Linked DNA regions of Calidifontibacter indicus. The protein of the gene in region 1 interacts with the protein of each later gene in a pairwise test. Links are inferred from orthologs where the notes say so. Each region holds a gene or a part of one and is shown in the gene's direction. Other genes may lie near its edges.

The links.
Region 2: the proteins of ftsZ (region 1) and mreB interact in binary tests that used the Escherichia coli proteins (3 or more experiments, as listed by UniProt). The link is inferred for Calidifontibacter indicus from one-to-one orthologs.
Region 3: the proteins of ftsZ (region 1) and rlmN interact in binary tests that used the Escherichia coli proteins (3 or more experiments, as listed by UniProt). The link is inferred for Calidifontibacter indicus from one-to-one orthologs.

Annotation. Positions count from the first base shown.
Region 1 is NZ_QTUA01000001.1:2,656,335-2,664,515, reverse strand. The notes cover bases 1-2,813. They hold ftsZ (cell division protein FtsZ), read left to right. Parts: upstream 1-638; coding sequence 639-1,988; downstream 1,989-2,813. Other genes in these bases: DFJ65_RS12700 (YggS family pyridoxal phosphate-dependent enzyme), read left to right, coding at 2,743-2,813; pgeF (peptidoglycan editing factor PgeF), read left to right, coding at 2,007-2,741; murC (UDP-N-acetylmuramate--L-alanine ligase), read left to right, coding at 1-478. Outside these bases: more of DFJ65_RS12700, read left to right, coding at 2,814-3,468; DFJ65_RS12695 (cell division protein SepF), read left to right, coding at 3,603-4,118; DFJ65_RS12690 (YggT family protein), read left to right, coding at 4,177-4,455; DFJ65_RS12685 (DivIVA domain-containing protein), read left to right, coding at 4,540-5,643; DFJ65_RS12680 (TraR/DksA family transcriptional regulator), read left to right, coding at 5,882-6,817; lspA (signal peptidase II), read left to right, coding at 6,790-7,401; DFJ65_RS12670 (RluA family pseudouridine synthase), read left to right, coding at 7,394-8,181. UniProt on the Escherichia coli protein: Essential cell division protein that forms a contractile ring structure (Z ring) at the future cell division site. The regulation of the ring assembly controls the timing and the location of cell division.
Region 2 is NZ_QTUA01000001.1:2,851,132-2,862,284, reverse strand. The notes cover bases 38-2,913. They hold mreB (rod shape-determining protein), read left to right. Parts: upstream 38-899; coding sequence 900-1,928; downstream 1,929-2,913. Other genes in these bases: DFJ65_RS13545 (aspartate aminotransferase family protein), read left to right, coding at 1,987-2,913; DFJ65_RS13555 (MarR family winged helix-turn-helix transcriptional regulator), read right to left, coding at 278-823; ndk (nucleoside-diphosphate kinase), read left to right, coding at 38-186. Outside these bases: more of ndk, read left to right, coding at 1-37; more of DFJ65_RS13545, read left to right, coding at 2,914-3,333; rod shape-determining protein MreC, read left to right, coding at 3,337-4,164; rod shape-determining protein MreD, read left to right, coding at 4,172-4,669; mrdA (penicillin-binding protein 2), read left to right, coding at 4,666-6,711; DFJ65_RS13525 (prenyltransferase/squalene oxidase repeat-containing protein), read left to right, coding at 6,970-8,253; DFJ65_RS18145 (hypothetical protein), read right to left, coding at 8,629-8,931; DFJ65_RS18140 (hypothetical protein), read left to right, coding at 8,924-9,262; DFJ65_RS13515 (energy-coupling factor transporter transmembrane component T), read left to right, coding at 9,270-10,436; DFJ65_RS13510 (ABC transporter ATP-binding protein), read left to right, coding at 10,433-11,153. UniProt on the Escherichia coli protein: Forms membrane-associated dynamic filaments that are essential for cell shape determination. Acts by regulating cell wall synthesis and cell elongation, and thus cell shape.
Region 3 is NZ_QTUA01000001.1:1,753,245-1,764,348, forward strand. The notes cover bases 7,347-10,173. They hold rlmN (dual-specificity RNA methyltransferase RlmN), read left to right. Parts: upstream 7,347-8,091; coding sequence 8,092-9,255; downstream 9,256-10,173. Other genes in these bases: DFJ65_RS08395 (phosphatidate cytidylyltransferase), read left to right, coding at 7,347-8,088; DFJ65_RS08405 (mycothiol transferase), read left to right, coding at 9,294-9,797; DFJ65_RS08410 (LOG family protein), read right to left, coding at 9,853-10,173. In the rest of the region: DFJ65_RS08360 (pyridoxal phosphate-dependent aminotransferase), read right to left, coding at 22-1,182; rpsB (30S ribosomal protein S2), read left to right, coding at 1,455-2,357; tsf (translation elongation factor Ts), read left to right, coding at 2,414-3,238; DFJ65_RS08375 (aminotransferase class V-fold PLP-dependent enzyme), read left to right, coding at 3,366-4,523; DFJ65_RS08380 (LGFP repeat-containing protein), read right to left, coding at 4,520-5,539; pyrH (UMP kinase), read left to right, coding at 5,756-6,487; frr (ribosome recycling factor), read left to right, coding at 6,540-7,100; more of DFJ65_RS08395, read left to right, coding at 7,135-7,346; more of DFJ65_RS08410, read right to left, coding at 10,174-10,959; DFJ65_RS08415 (AAA family ATPase), read left to right, coding at 11,082-11,104.

The DNA of each region.
Region 1 (8,181 bases):
CCCGTCCGATGCGGTGGCCGCGATGGCGTCCTTCCGAGGCACCTCACGTCGGGTTGAACTCAAGGGTGAGGCCGGTGGGGTGCGAGTGGTCGACGACTACTCCCACAACCAGGGCAAGCTCGCCGCGTTGGTGCGCACCGGCCGTCAGCTGCGCGGCTCGGGTCGGCTCGTCGTGGTCTTCCAGCCGCATCTCTACAGCCGCACCCGCGACCAGGCCATCGGCATGGCGGAGGCACTCGACGGCGCCGACGTCGCGGTGTTGATGGACGTCTACGGCGCCCGCGAGCAACCGATGGACGGCGTGAGCAGCGACCTGATCGCGCAGGCGATGCGCCGTCCGTGCACCCGCACCCACTCGGCGCAGGAGACTGTCGACCTCGTGGTCGCGACCGTTCGCCCCGGCGACCTGCTCATCACCGTGGGGGCGGGGGACGTCACCAAGCTGGCCCCACGAATCCTGGAACGTCTGCAAGGCTGATCGAAGTGCGGCCGAGCGCTCAACCTGAAGTCGACCTTGACAGTCGCGAAGGGGTGCCCTCACCGCGTACCATGCGGCGGAAGTACCGTTGGGTTGCCCGAGGCACGACGTCGCCCATCGACTGAAGTCCATCGATCTCGACAAAGGAAGGCCAACGTTCGTGGCATCTCCGCAGAACTACCTCGCAGTGATCAAGGTCGTCGGTATCGGCGGCGGCGGGGTCAACGCCGTGAACCGGATGATCGAGCAGGGGCTCAAGGGAGTCGAGTTCATCGCGATCAACACCGACGCCCAGGCGCTGCTCATGTGTGACGCCGACGTGAAGCTCGAGGTGGGCCGTGAGCTCACCCGTGGGCTCGGCGCCGGAGCCGACCCCGAGGTCGGTCGCAAGGCCGCCGAAGACCACGAGGAAGAGATCGAAGAGGTGCTCAAGGGCGCCGACATGGTCTTCGTCACCGCCGGCGAGGGCGGCGGCACGGGCACCGGCGGTGCGCCGGTCGTCGCGAAGATCGCCAAGAACCTCGGCGCGCTGACCATCGGTGTCGTCACCCGTCCGTTCACCTTCGAGGGTCGCCGCCGCGCCGGTCAGGCCGACCTCGGCATCAACGCGCTGCGCGACGAGGTCGACACCCTCATCGTCATCCCGAACGACCGACTGCTGTCGATCAGCGACCGCAACGTGTCGATGCTCGACGCGTTCCGCAGCGCCGACCAGGTGCTGCTGTCCGGTGTCCAGGGCATCACCGACCTGATCACCACCCCGGGCCTGATCAACCTGGACTTCGCCGACGTGAAGTCGGTCATGCAGGGGGCGGGCTCCGCGCTCATGGGTATCGGCTCGGCCCGCGGTGAAGACCGCGCCGTGCAGGCCGCGGAGTTCGCGATCTCCAGCCCACTGCTCGAGGCGAGCATCGACGGCGCCCAGGGCGTGCTGCTGTCGGTGCAGGGTGGCAGCGACCTCGGTCTGTTCGAGATCAACGAGGCGGCCCGCCTGGTGCAGGAAGCCGCGCACCCCGAGGCCAACATCATCTTCGGTGCGGTCATCGACGACGCCCTCGGCGACGAGGTGCGTGTCACCGTCATCGCGGCCGGCTTCGACGGCGGCGCCCCGACCAAGCGCACCGACGACCGCGCGCTCGGCCAGATCCAGGGTTCGCAGCGGGCCAACCAGGTGCCCGCAGGCAACCAGCAGCGGGTGCAGTCGCCCGCCGAGGCCGCCGGCGCCGTGTCGGGTCAGCAGCGCGCCCCGCAGGGTGCCCCGGCCGGTCAGCAGGGTGGTCAGGGTGCACCGCAGCAGGCGGCGCGTCCGGTGCAGCAGGGTCAGCCGCCCCAGCAGGGCGCCCAAGCCCCGCAGCGCGACGACCAGCCGCAGCAGGGCCAGCCGGGTGGCCAGCAGGGCCGTCCGCAGCAGCCGGGCCAGGTTCAGCCGACGTCCACCTCGCGCCCGCCGCGTGAGGTCACGTTCGACGACGGCGACGACGACCTGGACGTGCCCGACTTCCTGAAGTGATCGAAGGACTGCACACCGGTGTTCTGGTGGCGTGACGAACGCGAGGTCGGCGACTGGGTCGTCGACCTCGCGTTCACCGATTCCGAGGGTGGTGTCAGCCGCGGCGGCTACGCCGGGCTCAACCTCGGCGCTCACGTGGGTGACGACCCAGAGGCGGTGGCGACCAACCGGGAGCGTCTGGCGCAGGCGGTCGACACGACCGACCTGCGGTTCATGGCGCAGGTGCACGGGGCCGATGTCGCGGTGCTCGAGCAGCAGTCCGACGGCGCACCCGCCCCGACCGCCGACGGCCAGGTGACGTCGGCGTTCGACCGCACCCTGGTGGTGCTGGTGGCCGACTGCACGCCGGTGCTGATCTACGACCGGGAACAACCCCTCGTCGCGGCCGTGCACGCGGGCCGGCCCGGCATGCTCGCCGCAGTGGTGCCCGAGACCGTCCGCACCATGCGGGAGCTCGGGTCGGGTCGGTTGGGTGCGGTGGTCGGGCCGTCGGTGTGCAGCCGGTGCTACGAGGTGCCCGCCCAGATGCGTGACGATGCGGCGGCCCGGGTGCCGGCGTCGTACGCCGTCAGTTGGACCGGAACGCCGGCGATCGACGTCGCCGCCGGTGTGGTGTCGCAGCTGCGGGCCGACGACGTCGAGCTCGACTGGATCCCCGGATGCACCCGCGAGGAGGGTCGGCTCTACTCCCATCGCCGTGACCCCGGTGCCGGACGTTTCGCCGGCGTGGTCACCTTGCGCCGGAGGGCCTGAGATGACCGAGCTCGACGATCGCTCCCGGGAGTTGCGGGACAACCTCGCCGCCGTCCGCGCCCGCATCGCCGACGCGGCGCGGGCCGCCGGCCGCGCCGCCGACGACGCGACGCTGATCGTCGTCTCCAAGTATTTCCCGGTCGCCGACGTCCGCCGGCTGATCGACCTGGGCGTCACCGACTTCGGGGAGAACAAGGACCAGGAAGCCTCGGCGAAGTTCGCCGAGATCTTCGAGGGGGCGAGCGAGCAGGAGCGGGCGGCGCTCCGCCTGCATTTCGTCGGGCAGTTGCAGTCGAACAAGGCGGGGCATGTCGCCGCCTACGCCGACGTCGTGCAGTCGGTCGACCGGGCGAAGATCGCCTCGGCGCTGGCCAAGGGTGCCGAGCGCCACGGTCGCACCCTCGAGGTGATGGTGCAGGTCGACCTCGACGGTTCCGATCCCGGACGCGGAGGAGCCCTGCCCGAACAGATCGCCGACCTCGCCGCACACGTCGCGGGTCTCGAGCAGCTGCGGTTGAGCGGTTTGATGGCGGTGGCTCCGCGCGGCGCCGACCCCGATGCCGCGTTCGCCCGGCTGGCCGAGTTGTCGCGCGACCTGCGGGCCGCGCATCCCTCGGCGGACCGGATTTCGGCCGGCATGAGCGGTGACCTCGAGCAAGGGGTGCGCCACGGCGCGACGCACGTGCGCATCGGCAGCGCCGTGCTCGGGCCCCGGCCGGCGGTCTGACCGACCGTGTCCGGCCCGGCACATCAAAATGTGGCGTGTCGGATTGGTAATCCACGGGATTCGACGCCCGCGCCGGTAGCGTCGGCGGCGACCACACCGGACCACAGCGGATCGCCGCACCCAAGGAGCAAGAGATGGCAGGCGCACTGCGCAAGACCATGGCGTACCTCGGACTCGCCGAGGAGGACAGCCGTTACAAGGACGAGTACGACGACTACGGTCACGACGGCTACGACCACGACGGTTACGACGACTACGCCGACTCCGGTTTCGACGAGGTCGAGCACGTGGCCGACAACCCGCCGGCCCCGGTCACCCCGCTGCGCAAGAACAACGTCGCCGCGGTGGCGGCACACCCCAAGGCAGGCGACATGAGCCGGATCAACGCGATTCACCCGCGCACCTACAACGAGGCCAAGGAGATCGGGGAGAGCTTCCGCAGCGGCATCCCGGTGATCATGAACCTCTCCGACATGGACGACACCGACGCCAAGCGTCTCGTCGACTTCGCCGCCGGCCTCGTGTTCGGGCTGCACGGCACCATCGAGCGGGTCACCGCCAAGGTGTTCCTGCTGTCGCCGGCCGGCGTCGAGGTGGCGACGACCGGCACCGACAGCAAGGGCTCGCGCGGCCTGTTCAACCAGAGCTGAGAAGATATCGGGACGAGCCTCGGTGTGGGGGCTCGTCCCGATCTGTCTGGAGTGAAGCGTGGATCAGTTGAGAACCGTCCTCGGGGCGCTCCTTTACCTGTACTTCATCATCCTGCTGGCGCGTCTGGTCTTCGACTGGATCCAGGTCTTCGCCCGCGACTGGCGGCCCAAGGGGGCCGTTCTGGTCGTCGCCGAGGGTGTGTATTCGCTCACTGATCCGCCCCTCAAAGCGCTGCGAAAGGTGTTCAAGCCGCTGCGGATCGGGCAGGTGCGACTCGACATCGCCTTCCTGATTCTGATGCTGGGTGTGAGTTTGCTGCTGGGTGTCATAAGCTGACCGGCGACATATTTACAAGCGTCGCTGCGTCGCGCCCTCGAACAGGTGGCCGGTGCGCGACCCGTAGGCCGCAGAGGTGACCACATGGCGTTGACGCCTGAGGACGTAGTCAAGAAGGAATTCACCAAGCCGAAGGGCTTCGGTAAGAGCGGCTATGACGAAATCCAGGTGGACGACTTCCTCGACGAGATCGTCGTCGAGCTGCGCCGGTTGAACGCCGAGAACGAAGACCTCGCCGCCCAGCTGGCCGATTGCCGCCGTGCGTCGGGCAAGCCGGCGAACCTCGGCAAGACCGACGCCGCAAGCACCGTCTCCGCCGAGGCCCCGACCCAGGCCACCCCGGTGCTGACCCCGGCCGCGTCCGCCGAGAAGCCGTCCGCAGACGACTCGGCGGTGCGCGGACGCATCGCCGACGCCGAGCGCGAACTGAAGGACGTCGAGGGCCGGCTCACGAGCGCCCGCGAGGAGTTGGCGAAGGCGCAGCAGGACACCAGGACCGAGCAGTCGAAGCTCGCCGACCTGAAGTCGCAGGTCGCCAAGGCCGAGAGCGACCTCAAGGCCGCTCAGGACGGCGCCGCAGCGGCTGCCGCCCAGCCGGCCGCGGGCGGCGAAGCGCACGCGCTGGCCGGTGCCGGCGCGGCCGGTGGCGCGGCCGGTGTCATCGCACTTGCGCAGAAGCTGCACGACGAGCACGTGCGCGAGGGCGAGACGACCCGCGACAAGCTCATCCGTGACGCGCAGGCCCACCACGACAAGGTGGTCGGTGAGGCCACGGCCAAGCGCGACGACCTGCTGAAGACCGGACAGTCGAAGTACGACGAGTTCGTCAGCACGGGCCAGGCCAAGCACGACGACCTGGTGAAGACCGGTCAGGCGAAGCACGACGACCTGGTCAAGACCGGTCAGGCGAAGCACGACGAGCTCGTCAAGACCGGCCAGAGCCGACACGACGAGTTGATCAACACCGGTCAGACCCAGCACGACGACCTGGTGCGCACGGCCAACGAGGAGCGCACCTCGGTGCTCACCGACCTCACCAATCAGCGTGACGGCCTGAACACCAAGATCGAGTCGCTCAAGGGCTTCGAGAGCGACTACCGCAGCAAGCTGCGCGGTTACATCGAGGGTCAGCTGGAGCAGTTGAAGTCGGTCGGACTCGACGACGTCAAGAGCGACAAGCACCAGTAGTCGCCGACCGGCCCGGGGCCGGTCGAGACGATCGAGGCGGTCACCCCTGCGGGGGTGGCCGCCTCGCGGTTTCTCCGGTTGTTTCGAACCGAACATCGAACCGAGAGAATTCCGTTGAATTTCCGGCGTTTTGGCACATGGGGCCTGCCTTCGTCGCTTATCCTCAGGCAGTCCGTCGCTGTGACGGGCATCTCCTTTCCGTCCGAAGCGACGGTTTTTTCCACGAAAGGGCACCCGCATGGCGGCGAAGGGCAGTCCGAAGTCCGACGAGCAGCGGCGCTCGCGCGTCGGGTCGCTGCTGCGCACGGCGACCGGTGCCGTCGGGGCGGTCGGACGGGTGGCCGGCGTGACGCGCGGTCGTGGCGACGAGGCAGCGACCGACAGCGCCGCAGCCAAGAAGGCACCTGCCAAGAAGACTCCGGCGAAGACGGCTGCCAAGAAGACGGCCGCCAAGAAGACACCTGCGAAGAAGACAGCTGCCGAGAAGACGAGCGCGACGAAGGCAGTTGCGAAGAACGCTGCGCCGACGAAGAGTGCTGCGGCGAAGGCGCCCGTGCAGAACGCACCTGCACGCAAGACCGCTGCCAAGAAGGTCGCACCGACGAAGAAAGCGGCCGCCAAGACCACGGCAGCCAAGAAGACCGCAACCGCGAAGAAGACCAGCACGTCGGCAACCGCGCCGGCGCCGAAGAAGGAGACGACGGTGAGCACTGCTGCCGCGCCGAAGAGCACCGCCAAGAAGGCGCCGTCCCGGGCACGAAAGAGCGCCGCGCAGGCGGCCGCAGACCTCGTCGTCCGTGAGGACGAATCGCCTTGGACCCCAGAGGAACTCACTGAGGTGCACGGTGAGCTCTCGGCCGAGATCGAGCGGTTCCGCACCGAGCTGAAGTCGATCGAGGCCGACATCGCCGGGCTCATCCATGACGACAACGGTGGCGCCGGCGACGACCAGGCCGACGTGGGCTCGAAGGCGCTGGAGCGGGAGTACGAGTACTCCCTGGCGCAGAACAACCGGGCGTCGATGGAGCAGGCGATCCGCGCGCTGGCCCGCATCGACGACGGCACGTACGGCATCTGTGAGAGCTGCGGCAACCCGATCGGCAAGCTTCGGCTGCAGGCGTTCCCGCGTGCGACACTGTGCGTGCAATGCAAACAGAAGCAGGAACGCCGCTGAGTCCGTCCACCCGTCCGTCCGGTGTGACTCGTCGCGGGTCGATCGGTGTTCTCGTGCTGGTCGCGGTCATCGGTTACGCGCTCGACCAGTCGACCAAGGCGTGGGCGGTGTCCGCCCTCACGCCCGGCGAGCCCAAGGAGTTGGTGGGCAGCCTGCTTCGGCTGCGGCTCACCTTCAACCCGGGTGCCGCGTTCTCGATCGCGACCAACGCGACGTGGGTGCTGACGATCATTGCCACCGCGGTGATCGCGTTCACCATCTTCTCGGCGCGCAAGCTACGCAGCCGGGCGTGGGCGCTCGGCCTCGGCCTGCTGATCGGCGGGGCGCTCGGCAACCTCACCGACCGATTCCTGCGCGAGCCGTCGTTCGCGAAGGGGCACGTCGTCGACTTCCTCGAGCTGCCGCACTGGCCGATCTTCAACGTGGCCGACATCTGCGTCGTCTCGGCGGCCTGCCTCATCGCGCTGTTGTCGATCCGAGGCATCGGGTTGGACGGTTCGCGGCTGGAGTCGTCCGGCACGAACGCCGAGTCGACCGCTGACATGAAGACCGACGCGAAGAACGAGGCCGACACCGATGAGTGATCTCAAGGCGCTCGCCGTCCCGGAGGGGTTGGAGGGCGAGCGGGTCGATGCCGCCATCGCCCGGGTGCTGGGCCTGTCGCGCACCCGCGCCGCCGAGCTCGCCGCGTCCGGAGCCGTGCGGCTCGACGGCTCGCAGGTGGGCAAGTCCGAGCGGGTCAGCGCGGGGCAGTGGCTGGAGGTCGACGTGCCCGCGCAGGTCGACCGCACGCCGCAGGTGAAGCCGCAGCTCATCGACGATCTGCGGATCGTGCACGACGACACCGAGATCGTCGTCGTCGACAAACCCGCCGGGGTCGCCGCCCATCCGAGTGTCGGTTGGGACGGTCCGGACGTCGTGAGCGGACTGGCCGGGGCCGGCTACCGTATCTCCACCTCGGGTGCTCCGGAGCGGCAGGGCATCGTCCAACGCCTCGACGTCGGCACGTCCGGTCTGATGGTCGTCGCCAAGTCGGAGCGGGCCTACACGGTGCTCAAGCAGGCGTTCCGTGACCGGACGGTCGACAAGACCTACCACGCGCTGGTGCAGGGGCTGCCCGACCCGGTGGTCGGCACCATCGAGGCCCCGATCGGTCGCCACCCCAACCACGACTACAAGTTCGCGGTCATGCAGTCGGGCCGCGCGAGCGTCACCCACTACGAGCTCGTCGAGGCGTTCCGCTCGATGTCGCTGCTGGAGATCCACCTGGAGACCGGTCGCACGCACCAGATCCGGGTGCACTTCTCGGCCCTTCACCACCCCTGCGTCGGTGACCCGCTGTACGGGTCCGACCCGAAGTTGGC
Region 2 (11,153 bases), 200 kb from region 1 along the record:
GGACACCGTTGCATCGAGGGCTTCCGCGCCCTGGCCGGCGCGACCGACCCGACCGCGGCGCTGCCGGGCACCATCCGGGGCGACCTCGGCCGCGACTGGGGCCTGCCGGTGCAGCAGAACATCGTGCACGGCTCCGACTCGCCGGAGTCGGCCGAGCGTGAGATCAACATCTGGTTCGCGGGCTGATCGTCTGATCGGCCGGCCATAGTCGCACCGCGGGCGCCGCTGAGCCCCGGTTCGTCGGGCGGCGCGTCGGCGATGCGGTGCGATGGTCGCGCTAGGAAGCGGCCGCCTGGTCGCGACTCGCGGCCAGGTCGTCGAGTCCGGCGATCGCCTTCTCCAGCAGGGTCGCAAGCTGCTCGCGCTGCGGGCCGGTGAGGCGGGACAGCACATCCGACTCCAGCAGGTCGCTCTCGCGGACCACCTGTCGGAAGGTCTCCCAACCGGCGGCCGTGAGCGTGACCAGCACGCGGGTGCGGTTGCTCGGGTCGGGGGTGCGATCGATGAGGCCGCGCTCGGCCATCTTGTCGAGGCGGTGGGTCATCGACGACGGTGCCACCGCGACCACTTCGGCCAGCTGTGACGGCGTGGTCGTGGTGTCGCGCGGACGCAGGGCGAGGTTGGACAGCACCGACCACTCACCGGTGGTGAGGCCCACGTCGGACAGCGCGAACCCGTACCACTGCGACAGTTTGCGGGTGAGGCCCTGCACCGCGGTGATGACCCGCTGCACCTGCTCGTTGCCGCCCGCTTCGACGTATGCGGCGACCTCGGCCTCGTACTCCTGACGGACCGACTTACGTTTCGATTTGGAAGGACTCATTGCCTCCAGTGTGCCACCGTCAGGGGTCGGAACGGTCGCGACCACCAGGAGACGGCAACTGATCTACGATCACCGGGTGACCCGTCGACTGCTGCCTACCGGGCGTGACCTCGCAGTCGATCTGGGCACCGCGAACACCCTCGTGTACGAGCGCGGACGCGGCGTCGTGCTCGACGAGCCGTCCGCCGTCGCGCTCGAGGTCGGCACCGGACGACTCATCGCCGCCGGCGCGAAGGCGCGCGAGATGCTCGGCCGCACACCCGGCCACGTCGACGTCACCCGTCCGCTGCGCGACGGTGTCATCAACGACGCCGACGTCGCCGAGCGGATGCTGCGTTACTTCATCGCCCAGGTGCACCCGTCCCGGCTGCTGCGACCCCGCATGGTGGTGTGCGTGCCCAGCGAGGTGACCGGGGTCGAGCGCCGCGCACTGGAGGACGCCGCGACCCGAGCCGGCGCGCGCCGGGTCTACGTGATCGAGGAGGCGATGGCGGCCGCACTGGGTGCCGACCTGCCGGTCGAGGAGGCCACCGCGAGCATGGTCGTCGACGTCGGCGGCGGCACCAGCGACGTCGCGGTGATCAGCCTCGGCGGCATCGTGCAGGCCCGATCGATCCGGGTCGGCGGCGACGAGATCGACGAGGCGATCGTCGCCTTCGTGAAGAACGAGTACGCACTGCTGCTGGGGGAGCGCAGCAGCGAGGACATCAAGGTGCAGATCGGGTCGGCCTTCCCGTTGCGCGAGGAACTGTCGATGCGGGTGCGCGGACGCGACCTGGTCAGCGGGCTGCCGAAGACGGTCACCGTCACCTCCCAGGAGGTGCGCCGGGCGATCGACGCCCCACTGTTGCAGATCTGCGAACTGGTGCGCGCGACCCTCGACGTCTGCCCGCCCGAACTCGCCGGCGACGTGCTCGACCACGGCATCATGCTCACCGGCGGCGGGTCACTGCTGCGGGGCGTCGACGCCCGGCTGCGGCACGAACTCGGGGTGCCGGTGCGGATCGCCGAGGAGCCGCTGCGCGCGGTGGCCCGAGGGGCGGGACGATGTGTCGAGGAGTTCGGCACCCTGCAACGAGTTTTGGTAGACAGCAAGAGGTACTGAGCAAAAGTACTGAGCAGAAGTACTGACCCGTGCGCCCACCCGGAATGCGCGCGGTCGGCTGAGGAAGGATGTCCCGATGAGCAACTCCCGCGCCTACGAACTGGACCGCGCCCACGTCTTTCACTCGTGGTCGGCCCAGCGCAAGATCAGCCCGATGGTGGTCGACCGCGCCGAGGGCTCCCACCTGTGGGACGACCAGGGCAACCGCTACCTCGACTTCACCTCCCAGTTGGTCTACACCAACATCGGCCACCAGCACCCCAAGGTGGTCAAGGCGATCCAGGACCAGGCCGCGAAGCTGTGCACGATCGCCCCGGCCCACGCCAACGCCGAACGCTCCGAGGCGGCCCGGTTGATCGCCGAGATCTCGCCCGAGGGCATGGAGTACACCTTCTTCACCAACGCCGGCGCCGAGGCGATCGAGCACGCGATCCGGATGGCCCGCCTGCACACCGGCAAGATCAAGGTGCTCACCCGCTACCGCAGCTACCACGGCGGCACCCAGACCGCGCTCAACGCGACCGGCGACCCGCGCCGTTGGGCCAGCGACTACGGCAACGCCGGCATCGTCCACTTCCGCGGACCGTTCCTCTACCGCTCGGAGTTCCACGCGACCACCGAGCAGCAGGAGTGCGAGCGGGCACTGGCGCACCTGCGCAGCACCATCGAACTCGAGGGCCCCTCGACGATCGCCGCCATCCTGCTGGAGACCATCCCGGGCACCGCCGGGATCATGCCCCCGCCGCCCGGCTACCTCAAGGGGGTGCGCGAGTTGTGCGACGAATTCGGTCTCGTCTACATCGCCGACGAGGTGATGGCCGGGTTCGGTCGCACCGGTGAATGGCTGGCGCTCGACGCCCACGACGTGGTGCCCGACCTCGTGACCTTCGCCAAGGGCGTCACCTCGGGTTATGTGCCGCTCGGCGGCGTCATGGTCGGGCCGACGGTGTTCGAGTCGTTCGCCGAGAAGCCCTACCCGGGCGGCCTCACCTACTCCGGCCACCCGCTGGCCGCCGCGGCCGCGATCGCGACGATCGGTGCGATGCGCGAGGAGGGCATGGTCGAGAACGCCGCGCGCGTCGGCCGCGACATCATCGGGCCGACCCTGACCAAGATGGCCGACGACCACGCCTGTCTCGGCGAGGTGCGCGGCGTCGGTGCGTTCTGGGCGCTGGAACTGGTGCGCGACAAGGAAACCCGCGAACCCCTCGCGCCGTACGGCGGGTCGAGCCCGGCGATGGACGCGGTGGTGGCCGAGTGCAAGAAGAACGGCCTGCTGCCGTTCGTCAACTACAACCGCATCCACGTCGTGCCCGCGCTCAACATTCCTGACGACCAGTTGCAGGAGGGTCTGCAGATCCTCGACGCGGCACTCGCGGTCGGGGACGCCCAGGCCAAGGGCTGACCCATGGCGCTCCGGCCACACACCCGACGGCGGGTGCTCGCCGTCGGGTTGGCCGGATGTCTGTTGGCGGTCGTCGTCGACCAGGCGGCGCCCGGTGCCACGGCACCGGTGCGGCGGGTCGCCGCAGAGGTGTTCTCACCCGCCCAGTCGGCGTTGTCCGGCGGCGACGACGCGAACAGCCTTGCTCGGCAACGTGATTCCGCGCTCCGCGATGCGGGTGACTCCCGTGCGAACGCGGCGACGCTCAGTGCCCTGCGGACCTTGCTCGGGTCGGCACCGGCCGACGGACGCCGGTTCGTGGCGGCGCGCGTCATCGGCTACACCACGGGCACCACGGCGGGCACGGTGCAGCAGGTGACGATCGACGCCGGATCGGCGGACGGCATCCGCACCAACCTGACCGTGATCGCCACCGACGGACTCGTCGGACGCACGGTCGCGGTCAGCACCCACTCGGCGACGGTGCAGTTGCTCACCGACCCGGACAGCGCGGTCGGGGTGCGGGTCGGTGCACCCGGAATGCTCGCGTCGGTGTCGGCGAAGGTGCCCGCCGGGCTGCCCACCCGCGATCCCGGGCGCCTCACGCTCCGGATCGCCGGCACCACCCAGGCGAAGGTCGGCGACCGCGCGACCACCCTCGGCAGCATCGACCAGACGCCGTACGTGTCGGGCGTGCCGGTCGGCACGGTGGTATCCGTCGACCCCGACCGTGGCCAGGGTGCGCCCACCGCGGTGCTGCGGCCCGCGGTCGACGTCAGCCGGCTCGACCTCGTCGGGGTGGTGCTGCCCGGTGACCGGCAGACCCGTCCGACGGTGCAGGGCACCCGGTGACGTCGCGGTGACCTCGTTGATCCCCGCACGGTTGACCGTCGTGCGGACGCTGGAACTGCTGCTTGCGGTGTTGCTGACCGTCACCGTGCTGCCCCGTTGGGGTGTGCCGGTCGATCTCGTGCTGGTGCTCGTCGTCGCGGTCGGGTTGCGCGCCGGCACCCAGGTGGGCGCGTTGTTCGGGCTCGTCGCCGGGCTGCTGGTCGACGTCGTGCCGCCGGGGTCGGTGCCGCTCGGGGCGACCGCGCTGGTCTACGCCGCGATCGGCGCGGGCGCGGGCGTGCTGCATCGTTCGGTGCGGGCGTCGGTGCTGCTGCCGGCAGCATGCCTGCTGCTCGCCGCGGCCGCCGTGCAACTGGTGCGGCTCGGCGTGGCGGCGTCGGCGCGGCAGGGGTTCGACCTCGGTCACGCGGCCGCCCTCGTGGTGTTGACCGCCGTCGTCGGCGCGCTGCTCGTGCCTCCGGTGATGCGGCTGGAACACCACCTCGTTGCCAGGGGGATGGTGTGATTCGGCGGCGCGGCGGCATCGAGTATCCCGACGGCCACCGTCCGGCCGGGCGGGCGCCGTACCCCACCCGCATCTGGGCGCTGCTGCTCGTCGCCGTGCTGGTGTTCGGGGTGCTCGCCGGACGGCTCTTCCAACTGCAGGTGGTCGACGGCCCCCAGATGCGGCAGGCCGCCGAGCGCATCAACACCCGCACGATCACCGTGCCGGCCACCCGCGGTCGCATCCTCGCTGTCGACGGCACCCCGCTGGTCACCAACGGGTCGACCGCCATGCTGACGATCGACCCCACGGTGCTGGCCGACAGCAAGGACGGCGGCCGCGCGCTGCTGACCCGGGTGCAGCAACTCGTCGGCGGCGACGTGGAACAGATGCTGGCCCGCACCCGGGCCTGCGGCACGGCGGGCGCACCGCCGGCCCCCGTCTGCTTCTCCGGGAGCCCGGTCGAACCGATCCCGGTGCTCGGCGACGTCGATCCCGGGCTGGCGATGACCTTGCTCGAACGCCCCGAGGACTTCCCTGGCATCGCCGTCCAGCAGGTGCAGGTGCGCCGCTTCCCGGCGCCGTCGGCGGTCAACGCGGCACAGGTGATCGGCTACCTTGGCCGCACGAACAGCGATGACCTGCAACGCAATCCGTCACTGACCGCCGCCGACGTCATCGGGCGCAGCGGCCTCGAACTCAGTCAGGACAAGGCGTTGCGTGGCACCGCCGGTGAGACGGTGCTTGCCGTCGACGCCCGCGGGTTGCCGGTGAGCACGGTGAGCACCCGGCCCCCGACGTCCGGACGCGATGTCGTCACCCACCTCGACCTGCCGGTGCAGCGGGCCGCCGAGTCGGCGCTGTCGGACACGATCGCCCGGTTGCGGGCCGCGAAGCGTCCGACGACCGGGGGAGCGGCACTGGTGCTCGACGCATCGAGCGGCGCCGTCGTGGCGATGGCCAGCAACCCCAGCTACGACCCCCTGGTCTGGACCGGCGGCATCAGCTCGGCCGACTACGCCCGCCTCACCGCACCCTCGGCGAACAACCCGTTGATGAACCGGGCGATCGCGCAACTGCAACCCCCGGCGTCGACCTTCAAGGCGGTGAGCCTGCCGGCCGCGATCGCCACCGGCATCGATCCGAAGGGGCACTACCAGTGCTCGTCGTCGGTCACCGTCGGCAGCCGGGTCTTCAAGAACTACGAGTCGGCGGCGTTCGGATCGATCGACCTGCCCACCGCGCTCGAGGTCTCCTGCGACACCGTCTTCTACCGCTGGGCCTACGCCCGGTGGATCGCCGAGGGCGGCATCAAGGCCGACGCATCCACCCCGAACCCGTTCACCGACACCGCCGTCTCGTTCGGCTTCGGCAAACCCACCGGCATCGACCTACCGGGCGAGGCAGCCGGCAACGTGCCCGGGCGCCAGTGGAAGGTGAATCAGTGGAACGCGATGAAGGCCACCACCTGCCGCCGTGCGACAACCGGCTACCCCGAGGTGAAGGACAAGGCGCAGGCCGACTACTTCAAGCAGTTGGCGGTCGAGAACTGCCGGTACGGCTACCAGTGGCAGGCCGGTGACGCCGTCAACCTCTCGATCGGTCAGGGCGACATGCTCGTCAGCCCGCTGCAACTGGCGGTAGCGTACGCCGCCGTCGCCAACGGCGGAACGCTCTGGCAGCCGCAGGTGGTCGCGGCCACCCGCACCGCCGACGGTTCCTCCCGCACCGCCGTCACCCCGCACCGCACCGGCACCGTGTCGATGCCTGCCGAGGCTCGTCCGGTGCTGCTTGACGGCCTGCGGCGCGTGGTCACCGAACCGGCCGGCACCGCGCACGCGGGCTTTGCGACCTTCCCCGCCGACTACCCGGTCTCGGGCAAGACCGGCACCGGCGAGGTCTACGGCAAGGACGCCACCGCATGGTTCGCGTCGTACGGACCCAAGCTGCCCAGCGGCAAGCAGTACGTCGTCGTCGTGATGATCGAACAGGGCGGCCTCGCCGCATCGGCCGCGGTGCCCGCCGCCCGGCAGATCTGGGACGTGCTGCGCACCCGGCCGTGACCTCCCGGTCCCGACGCCTACCCATCTCACACCCACCGGACGCATGTCGGGGGCGCCCGGCGCGCGGCGTAGAGTGACCGGCGTATCCGCGGAGGGAAAGCCGGTCGAAGTCCGGCGCTGACCCGCAACCGTAGGCCCGAGAGGGCGAGCCGGAACGCCGACGCGGAGACGAGCTCACTCCCCGTCGAGGTCTACGGGCGGAGCGTCGGACCCCACCAGGACCGGCTCCCGCACGCCGGCCGTCCTGGAAGGATCACCATGACCCTCAACACCACCGCCCGCGCGGGTCTCGCGGGCACTGCCGCGCTCGCCGCCCTTGCCCTGGCCGGCACGTCGACCGCTCAGGCCGCGACCACCCCCGAGGTCGGTGTCGCGTCCTACCTCGTCTCGCAGCTCGCTGCCGGCGGACACCACCTGTCCACCACCTTCGACGGCACCCCGTACGCCGACTACGGCCTCACCAACGACGCGATCCTCGCGCTCGCCACGACCGGCGCCGGGCAGACCGAGATGGGCCGTGCCGCCGACTACATGGTCGCGAACGGCAGCGCCTACTACGGTGCCGGTGCCGAGCGCTACAGCGGGTCGCTGGCCAAGCAGATCGTCATGCTCAAGGCCACCGGACGCTCGACCGGCGCACTGGTCACTGACCTGCGCGGCCTCGAGGCGGCGAACGGGCGATTCTCCGACAAGTCCGAGTACGGCGACTACTCCAACAACCTGTCCCAGTCGTGGGCGCTCATCGCGCTCAAGCGCTCGGGCGTGAACCCTTCGGCCAATGCCATCGCCTTCCTGAAGTCCCAGCAGTGCACCGACGGCGGGTTCAAGCTCAACCCCGGCGACACCGGCTGCGCCAGCGACCCGGACGCGACCTCCTTCGCGGTGCAGGCGCTCGCAGCCGTGGGCGACAGTGCTGCCGCCACCCGCGGTGCCGACTACCTCGCCGGGAAGCAGCAGGCGTCCGGTGGTGTGGGCGGCGGCTCGACCACCTCCGCCGTGAACAGCAACAGCACCGGCCTGGCCGCCGTCGCCTTCTCGGTGACCGGCAAGTCGGCCAACGCCGCTCGTGCGACCGCGTTCGTGAAGTCGCTGCAGTTCGGCTGCGACGCGCCGGCGCCGTTGCGCGGCGCCATCGCCTACGACCGTGCGACCTACACCACCAAGTTGGCCGCGGGGGCACCCGGTGACCAGGAGAACCGCAGCACCGTGCAGGCGGCGTTCGGGCTCACCCTGCAGCCGTACGTGTCGGTGACCGCGCACGGCGCCGCGACCGCGGCCGTCGACTGCAGCACGACTACCAGCAGCAGCACGTCGAGCACCTCGGCGTCCACCACGTCGTCCACATCGTCCTCGTCAGCGTCCACCACGTCTCCCACCACGTCGGTGGCCGCTTCGTCGACCTCGACCGTGACCGGCCCGGCGGTCGTCACCGACGGCCCGACCGGTGACGGGGGAGCCGACCTCGGCGTGCTGGCCGGGGCCGTGGCGCTCATCGCCACCGTCGGCGCAGGGGCTGGAGCCTATGGCCGCCGTCGCAAGTGATCGTCGCCCGGCGCGCGCCGGGAGCACCGCGCTGAGGCTGTTCGTCGCGCTCGGGCTGGCCCTGGGGTTCGTCGGACTCGTCGGCTTCGTGCAGGCACCGTCGAGCCAGGCAGCCGGTTGCACCGGCAGCACGGGTGTCTCGGTGGTCGTGCAATTCCCCGGTGGCGGCATCGCCACCGGATGCGCTCCAGGGAGTTACTCCAGCGCGCTGCAGGCGACGCAGGCCGCCGGGTTCCAGACCACCCGAGCCGCCCGGGAAGCGGGCTACTTCGTGTGCCGGATCAGTGGGCAGCCGGCCAGTGATCCGTGCCAGCGCGCGGCGCCGAGCACTGCCTACTGGGCCGTCTTCAGTGGCCGTCCGGGCAGTGGCTGGACCTACTCCCAGATGGGTGCGGCCTCGATGCCTGCGCCGCAGGGCAGCAGCGTCGGCTGGCGGTTCGGATCGGGCGCTGCGCCCGGCATCGCGCCGATCACCCCGACCAAGCCGTCCGCGACGAGCACGACGAGCGCCACGAGCACGACACGGCCGACGAGCACGAGCCCGCGGCCCAGCTCCACCTCGACGTGTCCGAGTTCGACTGCGGCGCACCCGAGTTCGACGGCCGCCCGGCCGTCGTCGACGGCGCCCGGCTCGTCCTCGACGGCACCTCGTTCGGGCACCGCTGGTTCGGTGCCCACGTCGGGATCGAGCGCAGGGTCCGGGTCGGCATCGGCCGCTGGGTCGAAGAAGGCCGGCGCGACCTCGTCCACCTCGTCGAGTACGGCTACCGGTTCGTCGTCGCAGAACCGGTCGCAGGATCCGTCGTCGCAGACCTCGGCCTCAGCTGACGCCTCGACGAACGCCTCGACGACCGGTGTCCCGACGGGCACCGATGTCGCCGTCGCGCAGCCCGACAACAACGGCGGCGGTGGCGGCACCAACCTCGGCCTGGTCGCCGGCGGTGGGGCCGTGGCGCTGCTCGGTGCAGGCGCCGTCATCGCCTGGTTCCGCCGTCGTCCGCAGGACTGATCGGGGAGTGGTCGCAGGCAGTACCGGAGGATGGGCGCCCCGCTTCGTGCACCCTGGGGCGTGGTGGCTGTGGGCGTGTTGCCTCGGTGCCGCCGCCACCCAGACCACCAATCCGATGCTGCTTCTGCTCGCGCTCGGCGCGGTCGTCTTCGTGGTGGTCAACCGTCGTCCCAATGCACCGTGGGCTCGGTCGTTCCGGATGTACCTCTACCTCGGCGTGTTCGTCGTGGTCAGCCGGGTGCTCCTGTTCGTGCTCGTCGGCGCCAAGACCGGGCCGACCGTGCTGGTGCGGCTGCCGGCGGTCGACCTTCCCTCGTGGGCTGCCGGCATCCAGTTGCTCGGGCCGATCGCCGTGGAAGACCTGGCCGCGGCGGCGAGCGAGGGCCTGCGATTGGCCACGATGATCACGTGCTTCGGCGCGGCCAACGTGCTCGCCAACCCGCGACGGCTGCTGCGGTCGCTGCCGGCCGCGGTGCGTGACGTCGGCACGGCCGTCGTCATCGCCCTGACCGTGGTGCCGCAGCTGGCCGAGAGCGCGGTGCGGGTGCGGCGCGCGCGGCAGCTGCGGGGGAGCACCGCGTCGGGTTTGCGCGGCGTGCCGCAGATCGCGCTGCCGGTGCTGCAGGACACCCTCGACCGGTCGTTGCTGCTGGCCGCCTCGATGGATGCGCGGGGCTTCGGCAACCGGGCCGAGACCACCCGCCGCGACAGTATCCTGATGGGGGCGCTGTCGCTCGGTGGACTGATGGCGTTGTGTGTCGGGTTGTACGGACTGCTCGGCGAATCGACCTCCGCCGACGGCGAACAGACCGGCACACCGGTGTGGATCGGACGCGGATTCGTCGTACTCGGTCTGCTGCTGGGGGCGCTCGGGCTCTGGTGGGGCGGACGGAAGGTGCCGTACTCGGTCTACCGGCCCGACCCGTGGGGCACCGCGGAATCCCTCGTTGCGTTGTGCGGGGTGGCCGCCTTCGTGCTGGTGCTCGAGGCTCTGCGCGACGATCCCATCGCGGCCTCGTTGGTCGTCGACCCCACCGTCCAGGTGCCGCACGTGCCGTTGCTCGCGGTGGTGGCCTTGCTGGTCGCGGCACTTCCCGGGCTCATCACGCCGGCCCTGCCCGCCACACCGAAACGCGCAGCGCGCGCCAGAGCTTTCGAGGAGAGCGCCGGATGAGTTGGGCCGCAATCAAATTCCAGAACGTCACGATCACCTACTCGGGCGAGGACCGCCCGGCGGTGCGCGACGTGACCTTCGAGCTGGAACAGGGCGAGCTCGCCGTGCTCGTCGGGCGGACGGGTGCGGGCAAGTCGACCGTGCTCGGCGCGATCAACGGGCTGGTGCCGCACTTCACCGGTGGCACCCTCACCGGCCATGTGCGGGTGCACGGGCGCGATACCCGCGATCACCTGCCGCGGCAGATGGCAGATCTCGTGGGCTACGTCGGGCAGGACCCGCTGGCCGGGTTCGTCACCGACACCGTCGAGGAGGAACTCGCCTACGGGATGGAGCAGTTCGGCATCGAGCCGCAGGTGATGCGCAAGCGGGTCGAGGAGACACTCGACCTGCTGGGCATCGCCGACCTGCGCAACATGCCGTTGCGTGACCTGTCCGGCGGGCAGCAGCAACGCGTCGCGATCGGCAGCGTGCTCACCCTGCAGCCCCAGGTGCTCGTGCTCGACGAACCGACCTCGGCGCTCGACCCGACCGGGGCCGAGGACGTGCTCGCCACCATCACCCGGCTGGTGCATGACCTGTCGGTCACCGTCGTTATGGCCGAGCACCGCATCGAGCGGGTGCTGCAGTACGCCGACACTCTCATCCATGTCACCCGCGACGGGTTGGTCGAGGTCGGTGAACCGGCGTCGATCATGCAGCACGCGAGCGTCGCAC
Region 3 (11,104 bases), 900 kb from region 1 along the record:
TGGACGGATCGCGGCGGAGCCTCAGGCTGTGGAGAACGCCTTGTGCAGGCGCGCCACACCCTCCTTGATGACCTCCGGACGCTTGCAGAAGGCGAAGCGCACCAGGGTCGCTCCGAATGTCTTGTCATCGAGGAAAGCCGACACCGGCACGGCCGCGACGCCTGCCTGTTCGGGCAGTGCCCGACAGACGGCGAGACCGTCGGGGCCCCACGCCGCGGCGTCGGCCACCACGAAGTAGCCGCCCTGCGGCACCGACACCGGCAGGCCGAGGTCGGCCAGGCCGTCGGCGAGCAGGTCGCGCCGCGCCCGCATGTCGTCACGCAGCCCGGCGAAGAAGCTGTCGGGCAGTCGCAGTCCGGTGGCGATCGCCGGTTGGAACGGGCCGCTGGAGACGAAGGTGAGGAACTGCTTCACCGTGCGCACCGCCGACACCAGCGCGGCCGGGCCGGTGACCCAGCCGACCTTCCATCCGGTCGTCGCGAAGGTCTTGCCGCCCGACGAGATCGACAGGGTGCGTTCGGCCATGCCCGGCAAGCTCGCGATCGGCAGGTGCTCGCCGTCGTAGACGAGATGCTCGTAGACCTCGTCGGCGACGACGTACGCGTCGTGCTCGATGGCCAGGGACGCGATGAGTTCCAATTCGGCGCGGGTGAACACCCGGCCGGTCGGGTTGTGCGGCGTGTTGAGCAGCACGAGCTTGGTGCGCGGGGAGAACGCCGCTCGCAGCGACGTCTCGTCGACCGCGAAGTCGGGGAAGCGCAGCACGCTGGTGCGTCGCACCGCACCGGCCAGGGCGATCGAGGCCGCATAGGAGTCGTAGTAGGGCTCGAAGACGACCACCTCGTCACCGGGCTCGCACAGCGCCAGGATGCTCGCCGCGATGGCCTCGGTGGCGCCGGCGGTGACGAGCACCTCGGTGTCGGCGTCGACCGTGGTGCCCCGGAACCGCAGTTGGTGCTCGGCGATCGCGGCCCGAAGTTCGGGAACCCCGATCGCCGGCGGGTACTGGTTGCGGCCGCTGCGGATCGCCTCGACCGCGGCGTCCAGCACGGCAGCGGGTCCGTCGGTGTCGGGGAACCCCTGACCCAGGTTGACCGCGTCGGCGGCGAGGGCTCGTTGGGTCATCTCGGCGAAGATCGTCTCGCCGAACTCCCGCATCCGTTCCACCAGTGCTTCGTCCATCCGCCCAGCCTAGAAGGCGCCGCCCGAACGACGCAGGCGGCCGTCGAGCCCGCGGGACCGGCGGATTCGGCGGAATGGCGGGGGAGGTCGTAGACTTGTGACACGACCCGGGAGAACTGGGTCGAATTCGCGTGCCCCGTCCCGTCCTCGTGCGGAGCGCGGCCCCCGGTCCCGACCTCGGTCGGGTGGGGTCGGCTGGGGCACCAGGAGTCCGTGTCGGCACCCGTCGGCGCGGCGTACAACTGGAAACCTTCACACGAAAGGACTTCGGCATGGCCGTCGTCACCATGCGCCAGCTCCTCGAGAGCGGCGTCCACTTCGGACACCAGACCCGTCGCTGGAACCCCAAGATGAAGCGCTTCATCATGACCGAGCGCAACGGCATCTACATCATCGACCTGCAGCAGTCGCTGACCTACCTCAACGACGCGTTCGACTTCATCAAGCAGACCGTTGCCCACGGCGGCACGATCCTGTTCGTCGGCACCAAGAAGCAGGCGCAGGAGTCCATCGCCGAGCAGGCGACCCGCGTGGGCATGCCCTACGTCAACTACCGCTGGCTGGGCGGCATGCTCACCAACTTCAACACGGTTCACAAGCGCCTTGCTCGCCTCAAGGAGCTCGAGGAGATCAACTACGACGATGTGGCCGGTTCGGGTCGCACCAAGAAGGAACTCCTCGTCCTCAAGCGTGAGAAGGACAAGCTGGAGCGCACCCTCGGCGGTATCCGCGACATGAACAAGGTGCCCTCGGCCGTCTGGGTCGTCGACACCAAGAAGGAGCACCTCGCGGTCACCGAGGCGCGCAAGCTCAACATCCCGGTCATCGCGATCCTCGACACCAACTGCGACCCGGACGAGGTCGACTACAAGATCCCGGGCAACGACGACGCCATCCGCGCGGTCACCCTGCTGACCCGTGTGGTCGCCGACGCCGTCGCCGAGGGTCTGATCGCCCGCTCGGGTCAGAGCTCGAACGCCGGCGAGGGCACCGAGGCCGAGCCGATGGCCGAGTGGGAGCGCGAGCTGCTCGGTTCCGAGGGCGAGGCTCCGGCTGCTGACGGTGCGTCGAGCGACGCTCCGGCTGCCGAGGCCGCCGAGGCTGCTGCCGCTCCGGCCGACGCCGCCGGTGCGGTCGAGGTCGAGGCTCCGGCCTCCACCGACGCCCAGGCCTGAGCACTTCCTCAGTACCCCTGTCGTTCAACTGATTTCGCGAAGGAGCGAATTACCACATGGCGAACTACACCGCAGCTGACATCAAGGCGCTGCGTGAGTCGACCGGCGCCGGCATGCTCGACGTCAAGAAGGCCCTCGACGAGGCCGACGGCGACAAGGCGAAGGCCACCGAGATCCTGCGGGTCAAGGGCCTGAAGGGTGTCACCAAGCGTGAGGGTCGCACCACCAGCAACGGTCTGGTGCGCGCTCAGGCCGAGGGCGGCTCCGGCACCCTCGTCGAGATCCTCTGCGAGACCGACTTCGTCGCCAAGGGCGAAAAGTTCGGCGAGCTGGCCGACCGCGTGCTGGCCCAGGCCGTCGCGATCAAGGCTGCCGACGCCCAGGCGCTGCTCGACAGCGAGCTCGACGGCTCGACCGTGCAGTCGATCCTCGACGAGGCCAACGCCACCATCGGCGAGAAGATCGAGATCAAGCGCGTTGCCACCCTCGAGGGTGACAAGGTCGTCTCCTACCTGCACAAGACCAGCCCCGACCTGCCGGCGCAGATCGGCGTGATCGTGGCCGGTTCGGGTGACGAGCAGACCCTGCGCGACGTCGCGATGCACATCGCCGCGTTCAGCCCCACCGTCCTCATCCGTGAGGAGGTCGACGCCGACACCGTCGCCAACGAGCGCCGTGTCGCCGAGGCCACCGCCAAGGAAGAGGGCAAGCCCGAGGCCGCGCTGCCGAAGATCATCGAGGGCCGCGTCAACGGCTTCTTCAAGGAGAACGTCCTGCTGGAGCAGGCGTTCGCCAAGGACGCGAAGAAGACCGTCGGCAAGGTCGCCGAGGAGTCGGGTTCGCAGATCGCCGGGTTCTCCCGGTTCAAGGTCGGCGTCTGAACGTCTCCCGTCGAGACTGGATTGAGCCTGGCGTAAGCCACGCACGAAGCAACGAGGGCCGGACACCTACGGGTGTCCGGCCCTCGCGCTGTGCGCAGTCCTGACCCGGGCTGCGAGGATGACCGGCATGCGCCACGACATCCTCGAGCTGTTCGACGCCGATCCGACTGTGCTGCATCTGAATACCGGTGCCTTCGGCATGGTGCCGCGGACGGTGCGTGCGGCGCAGCAACGCTGGAGCGACCGGATCGAAGCCAACCCGGTGCGCTTCTTCCGCCTCGAATGCCACGACGAACTGCAGCAGGTGCGGCACCGCGTCACCGACTTCCTCGGGGTGCAGACCGACTCCGTTGCCCTGATCCGCAACGTGTCGGAGGCCGTCGGGGTGATCCTCGACGCGATCGACCTACGGGCCGGGGACGACATCGTGGTGTCCGATCACGGCTACCCGACGGTCGCGCTCGCCGCGGGCACCAGGGGAGCCGCGGTGCGCACTGCCCCGTTCGGCATCGACGCGTCCGATGCCGAGATCGCCGCGGCGTTCGCCGCGCAGGTGGGGGAGCACACCAGACTGGTCGTGGTCGACGCCGTCACCTCACCGGCCGGTCTGGAGCTACCCGTGCGCGCCGTCGTGGAGGCGGTCGCACCGGTGCCGGTCTTCGTCGACGCGGCCCATTCGGCCGGCACCACCGAACTCGACATCGAGCCGCTCGGGGCGGCCTTCTGGGCGACCAATCTGCACAAGTGGTGCTACACGCCCCGCGGCACCGGCGCGTTGTGGACCGCCGCACCGTGGCGTGATCGGGCCCTGCCGGCGGTCACCTCCTGGACCTCGTACAAGGGCTACCCGGGCGCGCACGACTTCCCGGGCACGGTCGACTTCTCGGCCATGCTCGCCATTCCCGACGGCCTCGACTTCTGGGCCGCCCACGGCGGGCTCGAGATCGCGCGTCGCAATCGCGAACTACTCAGTGTGGGAAGCGAATTGGTGCACCGTCGCCTCGCGATGGCGTTCCCGGGTGACCTGCCCGGGTTCGATCCGTCGTGGCCCGGGCGCGCGGCGCCCGGCATGCGGTTGGTGCCGCTGCCCGACGGGCTGATCGAGTCGGCCGACGATGCCGCCGAGGTGTACGAGCGGTTGTCCGACCGGGGGATCGAGTGTCCGCCGGCGTTCTGGGGCGGGCGGTCCTACCTGCGGCTGGGCTCCGGGCTGCACGTCGACGAACTCGACTACGACCGGCTCGCCGAGACGTTGGTCGCGACGCTGCGTGGGCTCTTCGCCTAGCGCGCCTGCATGCTGGCGACACCCGCGGAGTTCACCGTGATCACGGCCTTCTCGAAGGTCTGGGTGGTGCCGGTCGCGGAGGTGACGGTGTCGCTGATGGGGAAGCCGACTCGTCCCTCGGCGCCGTACTGCACGAACGCCTTCTGCATCGCCGGCATCACGGCACGCGAGCCGGTGCGCGACGACCAGTAGATCCACCCGCGCTGGAAACCCTGGGTCAGGCCGGTCGTGCCGGTCGGCGACTTCTGGGCCGCCTTGGGCAGCATCGTCGGGAATCCGTACTTGGCGCTCGAGCCGGTAGAGGACCAGTAGCGGTAGTTGTCGCCCCAGATGGCCCAGGTGCCGCGGGAGTCGCGGGCGGCGATGCCCCGGGAGAAGGGCACGTGCCGCACCCCGGCCTGGAAGTCGGTCTCGGCGGCGAGCGGTCCGCCCAGTGACCCATTCACCCCGCCCAGCTTCGTCCAGATCGTCAGGATCGTGCCGTAGGGCTGGAACGCCTCGTTGATGTACTTCTGGGCGGTGGCCTGTGCCTGGTCGTAGCGGTATGGGTAGCCGGAGCGCTCGACGGCCTGCGCGAGCTGGCCGGCGGTGCCGTACCGACTCTGGATCGGCACCGCGACGTCGAGGAACTTGTTGACCTGGTAGGTGACGTCCTGCAACTGGGCGCGGGTGCCCCAGCCCATGCTGGGCCGCATCTGGAAGATGCCGAGCGAGTCGGCGTCGCCGCAGTTGAGGTTGTTCAGCCACGACTCCACCCAGCCGGCCTCGAACATCGCCAGCATCACCTTGGACGAGACATTGCGCTTCTGGCCGATCTCGTACATCTTGCGGGTGACGTTGATGTCACGGCCGGACGGGTACCGCGCGCAGGCGGCCTTGGACACGCCCGCGACCCGCACGCCGTTCGGGGCGTAGGCGCCGCCGTCGGCGGCCGAGGCGGACGTCGCGAACGGCGCAAGGAGCGCGGTGCTGAGGACGGTGGACAGGCAGAGGCTTCGGGCGCGGTGCAAGTTCATCGGCGGGGTCTCCGGGCTCGGCGGTCAGGGGGCCTTCGCAGCGACGTGAAATTCACGACACGCCGTGACAGAAATTGACCAAAGTGGCGTATGGGGTTATTGCAAGGCTGATACAGAGTGCCAGTCGTGGCCCGCGTTCGCAACCGTGGCGGTGGCACCCCCTGCGATGTGGAATTATTTGGCGACCGCAACCAAGGCTCGACCACGGAGGCACGTATGACCGATTCCGCCACCAGCCCGACGTACAAGCGAGTGCTCCTGAAGCTCTCGGGTGAAGTGTTCGGAGGCGGGAACATCGGCCTCGACCCCGACGTCGTCAAGCGCATCGCCGCCCAGATCGGTGAGGCCAACCGGCGTGGCGTGCAGATCTGCGTGGTGATCGGCGGCGGCAACTTCTTCCGCGGCGCCGAACTGCAGCAGCGCGGCATGGACCGTGTGCGTGCCGACTACATGGGCATGCTCGGCATCGTCATGAACTGCCTCGCCCTGCAGGACTTCCTGGAGAAGGAAGGCATCGAGACCCGAGTGCAGACCGCGATCACGATGGGTCAGGTCGCCGAGCCGTACATCCCGCGGCGTGCGATCCGACACATGGAGAAGGGACGCGTCGTCATCTTCGGCGCCGGCATGGGCATGCCGTTCTTCTCCACCGACACCGTCGCGGTCCAGCGCGCCCTGGAGAGCCGCTGCGACGCGGTCCTCATCGCCAAGAACGGTGTCGACGGCGTCATGACCGCCGACCCGAAGAAGGACCCGAGCGCCACGCTCATCGACGAGGTGAGCTACCAGGAGGCGATGGAGCGCGAACTGCGCGTCATCGACCAGACCGCGTTCGCCCTCGGCGCCGAGAACAAGCTGCCGATGGTCGTCTTCGGGATGGAAGGCGACGGCAATATCACCCGTGCGCTGCAAGGTGAGAGGATCGGGACGTTGGTCGTCCCGGCCTGACCGGACGCACCCACCGAGCCCCCATTACGTATTTGAAGGAGCATCACCCGCGATGAGTGTCGAAGAGAGCCTGTTCGAGGCCGAGGACAAGATGGAGAAGGCCGTCGAGGTGGCCAAGGAGGACTTCTCCGCGATCCGCACCGGTCGGGCCAACGCGGCGATGTTCAACAAGCTGACCGTCGACTACTACGGTGCGCCGACCCCGCTGCAGCAGCTCGCGTCGTTCCAGACGCCGGAGGCCCGCACCGTCCTCGTGCAGCCGTTCGACAAGTCGGCCATGGCCGCGATCGAGAAGGCGCTGCGCGAGTCCGACCTCGGGGTCAACCCGAGCAACGACGGCAACGTCATCCGCATCATCCTGCCGCAGCTGACCGAGGAGCGCCGCCGCGACTACATCAAGATCGCGCGCGACAAGGCCGAGCACGCCCGCGTCTCGGTGCGCAGCATCCGTCGCAAGGCCAAGGAAGAAATCGACCGCTTGGTCAAGGACGGCGACATCGGCGAGGACGAGGGCGCGCGCGGCGAGAAGGACCTCGAGTCGCTCACCAAGAAGCACGTCGACATCGTCGACGCGCTGCTCAAGGGCAAGGAAGCCGAACTGCTCGAGGTCTGAGCCGCCAGGTTCAGCGACCCGATCTCTGCACACGATGAGCGAACCCGTCGACACCGGTGCGCCGCAGCCCGATCCGGCTGCGGCGACCGCTGTCACCCCCGAGGCCACCCGTCGGTCGACCCGTGGGTCGACGCGTGCCGGTGGTGGGGCGCCGGCGACGGCGCCGCACAACCCGACCCCGCGCGCCGGTCGCAACCTCTATGCCGCGGTCGGCGTCGGCGTGTTCCTCGGCGCCGTCGTGCTCGCGTCGTTGTTCATCCGCAAGGAAGCCTTCGTGGTGGTCGCCACGGTTGCCGCGGTGGTGGCGACCTGGGAGTTGCTGCGTGCGATGGCCGAGGGCGACATCCACCCGCCGGTGGTGCCCACCTTCGTCGGCGCCGCCGTCATCCCCCCGGTGGCGTACGCGTTCGGTCCGGAGGCGCTCGCCAGCGCGGTGGCGCTGACCTTCGTCGCGATCCTGGTGTGGCGTTCGATCGGGTCGACCCGCGACGCGGCACGGGACATCGCCGGTGGCTTCTTCACCACGTTGTACGTGCCGAGTCTGGTGTCGTTCGCGATCCTGCTGGTGAGCCCCGACGACGGTCCCAGCCGGATCGTGGTGTTCATCCTCACGACCATCTGCTCCGACATCGGTGGCTACGCCGTCGGAGTGCTCTTCGGCAAGCACCCGATGGCACCCACGGTGTCTCCGAAGAAGTCCTGGGAGGGCTTCGCCGGGTCGGTGGTGTCGTGCGTGCTGGCCGGTTCGCTCGCCGTCCACTTCCTGCTCGACGGACGCTGGTGGGTCGGGGCGCTCATGGGGTGCTGTGTCGTGGTGGCCGCGACGATCGGCGACCTGTGCGAGTCGATGATCAAGCGCGACCTCGGCATCAAGGACATGAGCAACCTCATTCCCGGCCACGGCGGTCTGATGGACCGCCTCGACTCCCTGGTGATCGCCGCCCCGGTCACCTGGGCCATCCTGACCCCCTTCGTAGCGGTGCACTGAGACATGACTGAACTGCCCAACCCCACCACCCGCCGTCCCGTGCCGGGCCAGCTGACCTTCACCGCGCCGCGGCGCGGCAAGCCGCCGGCACACCTCGCCGACCTCGACGACGCCGGCCGCAAGGAAGCCGTCGAGAAGCTCGGCCACAAGGGCTTCCGGGCCAAGCAGTTGTCGACCCACTACTTCGAGCACCTCGTCACCGACCCCGAGCAGATGACCGACCTGCCGAAGGCGAGCCGCGAGGAACTCGTGCAGGCGATGCTGCCGCCGCTGTTGACGCCCATCAAGTCGCTGGTTGCCGACAACGGACGCACGATCAAGCAGGTGCACCGGTTGTTCGACGGCGCCCTCGTGGAGTCGGTGATCATGCGTTATCCCGGCCGCGTCACGATGTGCATCTCCAGCCAGGCGGGCTGTGGCATGAACTGCCCGTTCTGCGCCACCGGACAGGAAGGGCTCACCCGCAACCTGTCGACCGCCGAGATCGTCGAGCAGGTCGTCGCCGGTGCGCGGATGTTGCGCTCGGGCGAGCTCGCGGGCGGCGACGCCGATGACCGCGAGGCACCGCTGCGGGTGTCGAACGTCGTCTTCATGGGCATGGGTGAGGCCCTGGCCAACTACCGGCAGTCGGTCAACGCGATCCGCCGACTCACCGAGGCACCGCCGTCCGGGCTCGGGATGAGCGCCCGCGGCCTGACGATGTCGACGGTCGGTCTCGTGCCGGCGATCGACAAGCTGGCGGCCGAGGGCATCCCGGTCACGCTGGCGCTCAGCCTGCACGCGCCCGACGACGAACTGCGTGACGAGCTCGTGCCGATCAACAACCGGTGGAAGGTCGACGAGGCGCTCGACGCGGCGTACCGCTACTACAAGGCCACCGGACGCCGCGTGTCGATCGAGTACGCGCTCATCAAGGACATCAACGACCACTCCTGGCGGGCCGACCTGCTGGGGGAGAAGCTGGCCGCTCGCGGCAAGGGCTGGGTGCACGTCAACCCGATCCCGCTCAACCCGACGCCGGGGTCGAAGTGGACGGCGTCCCGCAAGGGCGTCGAGCAGCAGTTCGTCGAGCGTCTGCGCGCCCACGGCATCCCGACGACGGTGCGTGACACCCGCGGATCCGACATCGACGGTGCGTGCGGGCAGTTGGCGGCCTCGACCGCCTGAGTCGAGCTGAGTCGCTGCGCGGGGTTAGCGTTGGCGGCATGAGACCGCAAGAGCTTCTCCTCGAAGGCATCGCGCGCAGCCAGCAGGTTGCGCACTCCCTTGTCGACGCGTCGGACGCCGACACGCTCAACCGGCGTCCGAACGAGCAGGCCAACTCGATCACCTGGCTGGTCTGGCACCTTGCCCGGCAACAGGACGCGCAGATCGCGGCGCTGGCCGGCGCCGACCAGGTCTGGCTGGCCGACGGTTGGGCCGAGAAGTTCGGGCTCGATCTGCCGGCCGACTCCACCGGATACGGCCACACCGCCGACGACGTCGCGAAGGTGCGGGTCGACGACCCAGCCTTGTTGACCGGCTATCTGGACGCGGCCGTCGCGGCCACCGGCCGCTACCTCGCCTCCCTCGGCGACGACGACTGGGACGAGGTGATCGACGAATCGTGGGATCCGCCGGTGACCCGTGCGGTGCGGCTGGTGAGCATCGTCGACGACGCCGCCCAGCACGCCGGGCAGGCGGCCTACGTGCGCAGCCTGGTCGGCTGATCCGGGCTCGGGTCGGCGCCGTCCACCGGGGCGCCCGGTCGGTGCGCCGAGTTGCCTATCGGGTGGCACCGTCGAGCAGCACCGTGGCTGCCTCGTCGACCGTGTCGACGAGGTGGATCGACGCGCCGAGCGGTGACTTCGCGCCGAGTGCCTCGAGCGCGGCCCACACCGGCACCCGCACCGTCCACTGGTCGCGGCCGACCAGCACCAACGGCGGGCCGGGCTCGGTGGCGTAGTACAGCCGGGTCGCCACCTGGAAGATCTCCTGCACGGTGCCCGCGGCACCGGGCAGCACGGCGATTCCGGCGTTGCAGATTGCGAGCAGCACGTCCTCGCGCAGGGCGTTGCTGAAGTACTTCGCGATCGCCGAACCGAACAGGTTCGGCGGCTCGTGCCCGTAGAACCAGGTCGGCACACCGAGCGAGCGATGATCCGACACAGGCTGCACCCGCTCGCGCACCGCCCACGCAGCCTTCGCCCAGGCGTCGACGTCGTGGAAATCAGGCGCCTTCGCCAGATCGGTGAGGGCGCGTTGCAGGTCGGGTGAATCCCCAAGCAGCGCACCGAGATTCGCCGCCTCCATCGCGCCGGGACCGCCGCCGGTGGCCACGCTGAGCCCGGCGTTGGCGAGGTGGGCGCCGAGCCCGGCCGCCTCCGCGAAACCCGGCGTGCCGCGCCGTACGGCGTGCCCACCCATGACCCCGGCGACGCGGCGGCCCGCGACCCACTCGTGCAGTGCGTCGGAGATGCAGTCGTCGTGCACGGCTCGTTGCAGGGTGGCGTAGGCGTCGTGCTCACTGCGCGCGTCGCGGCTCCACCGGTAGGCGGACGCGTCGGGAGTCTGCGCGTACCCGCGGTCGTTCAGCCCCGCGTAGAGCTCGGTGTAGTCGTAGAGCTCGCTACGGAACGACGAGACCGGGGTGCTCGGATCGGAGATGAAGACCACCGCGCCGTGCTTGCGCATGTGGCGTTCGAGATCGGTGGTGAGGTTGCCACCGAGCACGACGACACCGTGGAAGTCCTTGTGGTCCAGCAGTTCCGACTCGCGGGCGGCCAGGTCGAGGTTCTGCAACCGCGCGTGGCGCAGTGCGTCGTCGGGGCCGTGCAACAGCCGGTCGAGGACGGCGAGGGATTCGACTTCGGGCGGGGTCACCCGGCCCATCCTGCTGCACGACGGCACTCGGTGGATGCGTGCGCCGCCGGCTGTCGGTGCCGGCTGTCGGTGCCGGCTGTCGGTGCCGGTTGTCGGTGCCGGTTGTCGGAGCCACCGCATAGCCTGCCGGCATGATCTCGACCGTTGCGATCGC